2 regions of the Enterobacter sp. Taxon_8 genome follow, and region 2 is predicted to be linked to the other one. Evidence: predicted binding sites of a transcription regulator. Region 2 holds the regulator's gene; the other holds the start of a gene.

What was found. Region 2 encodes CRP, which controls carbon source genes, mostly activating them, when cyclic AMP is high. Its sites were predicted from a motif close to ATGTGANNNNNNTCACAT; they were not measured.
Region 1: bhsA (multiple stress resistance protein BhsA) is a predicted target of CRP. The motif match lies at 1,245-1,262, and genes of this name have one in related genera.

The regions. Positions count from the first base shown of each region.
Region 1 covers NZ_CM177989.1:2,826,495-2,829,624, forward strand. Annotated here, with positions in the region: gene ldtC (L,D-transpeptidase LdtC) at 1-840, shown strand, start outside; gene bhsA (multiple stress resistance protein BhsA) at 916-1,173, opposite strand; gene AC4IBF_RS13460 (TetR/AcrR family transcriptional regulator) at 1,418-2,053, shown strand; gene AC4IBF_RS13465 (glycine zipper 2TM domain-containing protein) at 2,114-2,653, opposite strand; gene AC4IBF_RS13470 (NAD(P)/FAD-dependent oxidoreductase) at 2,847-3,130, opposite strand, start outside.
Region 2 covers NZ_CM177989.1:394,035-397,164, forward strand. Annotated here, with positions in the region: gene AC4IBF_RS01785 (YccS/YhfK family putative transporter) at 1-1,064, opposite strand, end outside; gene crp (cAMP-activated global transcriptional regulator CRP) at 1,122-1,754, opposite strand; gene AC4IBF_RS01795 (OsmC family protein) at 2,066-2,470, shown strand; gene AC4IBF_RS01800 (phosphoribulokinase) at 2,537-3,130, opposite strand, start outside.

The sequences.
Region 1 (3,130 bases), 2.1 Mb from region 2:
GAAAACCGCTTTCATGTGGTTGAAAATAATGGCGGTTCGCTGGAAGCCATTGCCAAAAAATATAACGTCGGTTTTCTGGCTCTGCTGCAGGCGAACCCCGGCGTCGACCCGTACGTCCCGCGCGCGGGCAGCGTATTGACAATCCCGTTACAGACTATCCTTCCGGACGCCCCGCGCGAGGGGATCGTGATAAACCTGGCGGAGCTACGCCTGTACTATTATCCGCCGGGTAAAAATGAGGTGACTGTCTACCCGATTGGTATTGGTCAGCTGGGCGGCGACACCCTGACGCCGACGATGGTCACAACCGTCTCGGATAAACGCGCGAATCCAACCTGGACCCCGACGGCCAATATTCGTGCCCGTTATAAAGCTCAGGGCATCGATCTTCCGGCCGTGGTGCCAGCAGGCCCGGATAACCCGATGGGTCACCACGCAATCCGTCTGGCGGCCTACGGCGGCGTTTACCTGCTGCACGGAACGAATGCGGACTTTGGCATCGGCATGCGCGTCAGCTCCGGCTGCATTCGTCTGCGCGATGACGATATCAAAACGCTGTTTAACGTCGTTACGCCGGGTACCAAAGTGAATATTATCAATACGCCGATTAAGGTTTCTGAGGAGCCGGGCGGAGTGCGGCTGGTTGAAATTCATCAGCCGCTATCGAAAAACATTGGCGACGATCCTCAGACGCTGCCCATTAACCTGAATGCCGCGATGGTAAGCTTCAAAACGAATGCGAATACCAACAGCGAGGTGATGGAGCGCGCAATGGAGGCCCGCTCAGGCATGCCGACCGATGTCACCCGGCATCACGATGTTGCCCAGCAGTCGATGTAAATCAGAAATAAAAAAACGCCCTGCTCAGCAGGGCGTTTTCTATTGCAGTGGCATAAATGAGGGTTTATGCCCGGCTTATTTGTAGATGACGGCGGTGCCGTGCAGGGTGTTAGGACCGGTCACAGAGGTGATGCGGTAAGATTTTGCACCCATCTCTTGCGCTTTTTGCGCCAGCTGATCTTCCAGGGAACCCAGGTTAGTCCCGGCAGAGGCAGAGATCGTCCCGACTTTATGCTGGTCAGCAGGGGTGGATTGCACCTGTACAGCAGCAAAGCTTGCGAAAGAGAGTGAACTCAGAACAGCGGCAGCGATGAGGGTTTTTACGTTTTTCATGATGTTTACCTTTAGCAGATGAATTTGGAGGTCGTTAATCATTTAGTTAACGATCGATAGGTAAATCATAAATGTGATCCACATCACGCGTCAACACAATTTTATAATGGTCGTTAACTTAATTTTAAAGTCGTTATTTTTCATACTCATATGATTAATTTATTTTTAAGCATTCAGCGCTGGTGGTGACTTGCGTTTATTTTTATAATGGTCATTCAACAAACCAACAGAGGACCAACGGCACATGACAACCGACGTCACGAGTTGTGCGAAGAAAAGCCGTGGCCGACCAAAAGTGTTTGACAGGGATGCAGCGCTTGATAAGGCCATGACTCTCTTCTGGCAACATGGGTATGAAGCAACCTCGCTTTCCGATCTGGTAGAAGCTACCGGAGCAAAAGCGCCGACGCTGTATGCCGAATTTACCAATAAAGAGGGGCTGTTCAGGGCGGTGCTGGACAGATACATTTCGCGCTTTGCGGCGAAACACGAAGCCCAGCTGTTTTGTGAAGAGAAAAGCGTCGAACAGGCGCTTCGGGATTATTTCACCGCCGTCGCGACCTGCTTCACCAGTAAAGAGACGCCTGCGGGCTGCTTTATGATTAATACCTCTGCCACCCTGGCGGCGTCCTCTAAAGAGATTGCCAATACGGTGAAATCGCGGCATGCCATGCAGGAGGAGACGCTTAGCGCATTTCTGGCTCAGCGCCAGCAGCGCGGTGAAATCCCTGCCCAGTGCAACCCACAGCTGCTGGCGCAATACCTGAGCTGTATTTTGCAGGGGATGTCGATCAGCGCCCGTGAAGGGGCTACGCTGGAAAAACTGCAGAATATAAGCGAAACCACGCTGCGGCTGTGGCCTGAGCTACTGAAAATCTGAAGCAAAAAAAAAGCTCCTCAGCCTGAGCGCATGAGGAGCTAAATTCAGAGAACATCTTTTTTACACTTTGTTATTCAGAACCAGCTGGCCATTTCCATCCAGTGGAATTTGCGTGCCCGGGTCTTTATCCATGCGGATTTTGCCCTGCTGATCGCCAATTTTATACGTCACGTCATAGCCCAGCATTTTTTCCGACTTGTCATAGACGGTTTTGCAGCGCTGCTGAGTCGTGGTGTAGGTATCGTTATCCTGCATCGCGCCCTGCACCTGGTTACCGGCATAGCCGCCACCCAGCGCGCCGACCACGGTCGCCACATCTTTACCCCGGCCGCCGCCGAACTGGTGACCAATCACGCCACCCGCTACCGCGCCCAGAACAGAACCGGCAATGCGGTTCTCATCCTGCACCGGACGACGATGCGTCACGGAGACGTTACGGCACTCCTGACGAGGCGTTTTTACCGTTTCTTTAATCGGTGTAGCAGAAACCACCTGCGCATAATGCGGGCCGCGATCTAATACGTTGAGACTGGCAACGGCAGCCACACCTAACGCAGCCGCGACGCCAATCCCTATACCCGCCAACATTGATTTATTCACGGGACTTCCTCCTTTGTTGCTATTGGTAACAATTTTGCAATGGAGGCACGGCTTCGCCAATCAGATAAAGGATCAAAAAAGGGGCGTTCAGAGGAGATATATTGTATTTAGGAGAACTCTTAAGCACTCAATCTGTGATCTACAGCATGAAATGCTAAAAACTCCCTCCGGAGAGCCCGGAGGGAGTGAAAGATTAGTGCAGCTTCAGACGCGGACGGATCACGCGGTTGATTCTGCCGACCAGCATCATCAGCCCGGTTTTGAAATAGCCGTGCAGCGCAATCTGGTGCATACGATACAGGGAGATATACACGAAGCGGGCAATGCGCCCTTCTACCATCATCGAGCCGCGCATCAGGTTACCCATCAGGCTGCCGACGGTAGAGAAGTTTGACAGAGACACCAGAGAACCATGGTCTTTGTAGACATAGGCCTTCATTGGCTTGCCTTTGTACTGCGCCAGAATGTTGTGCAGGA
Region 2 (3,130 bases):
CTTTTGAGCGCGGGCAATAACGGCAGCCGTTTTTGCTTATCCGCCATCAGGTCTCGTGGATAAAGCGGACGCTGGGTGCGCAACACCCGGGCGATGCGGCTGAAGTGCCAGGCGGCAAACTGTCCGACCGGGTTATCCGGATGCTGGCGGGCGATTTTCTCCAGCGCGCCGAGCTGTTTATCCATGTTAAAGCGCGTCGGGTAGCGGTGGTAGAGAATATCATCGGCCAGCACCCGCAGGCGTGCGGAGACGGTCTGCGCGTTCCAGCGGATCACCGCTTCGGCGTGGCTGCGCTCGACCAGCTTTTGTACCTCCTGCGGGTGGTGCAGGCTCACGGAGATATGTTCCTGTAGATCCAGCCCGACCTGGAAGGTGCGCAGCAGGCGTTTGTACTCGTGGTTCTTGTTGGCGGCGAGCATGTGTAGCTGCTGATAGCACTGGCTTATGAGATCCACCACCTTCTGCTGGCGCGTCAGCAGCGGCGGTAAGGATTTTTCCGGATCGGTATGCTGGGTGAGCAGGGTGTATTTGGCCTCGCAGTAATCCGCAAGCTGCACATAGAGCAGGCTCAGGGATTCGCGCAGCGGCTGTTCCCGCCACAGCCAGAACCAAAACCAGTTAAACAGCCCGTACCAGAGCGTCCCCAGAGCGTAGATCAGCAGCGGCTCCCACACCGGCATATTCCCGGCGAGACTCAGCGTGAAGATGGCCGCAATCAGCGACGCGGGAAGCAGGCGGGCGTGCAGCGAACTGATTTCCGCCGTGACGCCGAGGGTCATCGCCAGCACGGTCAGGATCAGCGGCAGCGGGATATCACGAGCCAGTAAAAGCTGTACGGCGAGGCTACAGCCCGCAAACAGGCAGCCGCCAACGATCAGGCGTTTGAAAAAGCGCTTATGCGGCGTGTCCAGACCGGCGATGTTGCAGCAGGCGGGCACGAGGGAAAACAGCAGGCCCTGCTGAAGATGTCCGAGGATCAGGCCTATGGCCACAGGAAGACACAACACCAGCGTTTGTCGCAGTGCGTAGTTAACTTCCGGGTGATAGATCAGCCTGCGCCACATGGGGAGTAGAGACAAAAACGGCGTGACACCTTGCGATGGCACGCCGTTTAAGCGGAATTAACGCGTTCCGTAGACCACGATGGTTTTACCGTGGGCGGAGATCAGGTTTTGATCTTCCAGCATTTTCAGGATACGGCCTACTGTTTCACGGGAGCAACCGACGATCTGACCAATTTCCTGACGGGTAATTTTAATTTGCATGCCGTCCGGGTGGGTCATGGCGTCTGGCTGTTTCGCCAGGTTCAGCAGGGTTTGTGCGATACGGCCGGTAACGTCCAGGAAGGCGAGGTTACCCACTTTCTCTGAGGTGACCTGCAGACGGCGTGCCATCTGGGAAGAAAGACGCATCAGAATGTCAGGATTAACCTGAATCAGCTGACGGAACTTCTTGTAAGAAATTTCAGCCACTTCACATGCTGTCTTTGCACGAACCCAGGCGCTACGTTCCTGGCCCTCTTCAAACAGGCCCAGTTCACCGATGAAATCGCCCTGGTTCAGATAAGAAAGGATCATCTCTTTCCCTTCTTCATCTTTGATCAGCACTGCCACCGAGCCTTTAACGATGTAATACAACGTTTCCGCTTTTTCACCCTGGTGAATCAGCGTGCTCTTTGATGGGTACTTATGAATGTGGCAATGAGACAAGAACCATTCGAGAGTCGGGTCTGTTTGCGGTTTGCCAAGCACCATGCGCTGTTATCCTCTGTTATAAGCTGTCACCAGAGTCATCAGATGCATCCGGACTCTGGGGTTGCAATCGAATTCTTACCCATACCCTGGGAAGTCGGCTACCGTAACGTTTCGCAGCCAGTAAAGTTTGATGTCCTCTGCATACATGTGTAACGTCAATGTATTACTGTAGCATCCAGAGTGTTTTAGCATAGCTTTCGCCGCGTGTCTCCTGGTGTCTCGCTTCAGCATGATGCAGGTCGCCTTCCATTGCGAGAAATGTAACGCACGCGTAATCTGTCACCAAAAATGCAACGTTGGAGTTTAAGAATATGCAAGCGCGCGTGAAATGGGTTGAAGGTTTAACGTTCCTGGGCGAATCCGCGTCAGGGCACCAGATTTTAATGGACGGTAACTCCGGCGATAAAGCGCCAAGCCCAATGGAAATGGTGCTGATGGCGGCAGGCGGATGCAGCGCCATTGACGTGGTGTCGATTCTGCAAAAAGGTCGTCATGACGTGACGGATTGTGAGGTTAAACTCACCTCAGAACGGCGTGAAGAGGCGCCACGTCTGTTCACCCATATTAACCTGCACTTTGTGGTCACAGGTAAAGAACTAAAAGACGCGGCGGTCTCGCGTGCGGTGGATCTGTCTGCGGAGAAGTACTGCTCTGTGGCATTAATGCTGGAGAAAGCGGTAAAAATCACGCATTCGTATGAAGTGATCGAGGCGTGATTGATGGGGCATCGTGCGTGTTGATGCCCTCACCCTAACCCTCTCCCACAGGGAGAGGGAACATGCTCACGCAATCTGCTTCCCTTCCATCAGTCGCTCCACCAGCGGCGTCATGATGAGCTCCATCGCCAGCCCCATTTTTCCGCCCGGCACGACCAATGTATTCATGTGCGAAATAAACGAGCCCTGCAGCATGGCCAGTAGCCAGGGGTAATCAATGCCTTCGAGATTGCGGAAATGGATCACCACAAAGCTCTCATCCAGGGATGGGATACTTTTGGCGGCAAACGGGTTGGAGGTATCCACCGTCGGCACGCGCTGGAAGTTGATATGGGTGCGGGAGAACTGCGGCGTCAGGAAGTTGATGTAATCTTCCATGGAGCGTACCACCGAGTCCATTACCGCCTCTCGCGAATGGCCACGTTCGCTCATGTCGCGCGTCAGCTTCTGGATCCACTCCAGGTTCACGATAGGGACCACACCGACCAGCAGGTCCACGTGGCGCGCCACATCGTGTTGCGGGGTGACCACGCCGCCGTGTAATCCTTCGTAAAACAGGACGTCAGTGGGTTCCGGCAGCGGTTGCCATGGGGTAAAGGTTCCCGGCACCTGATTCCAGGGAACGGCTTCATCATAGGTATGCAGATACTTGCGGGACTG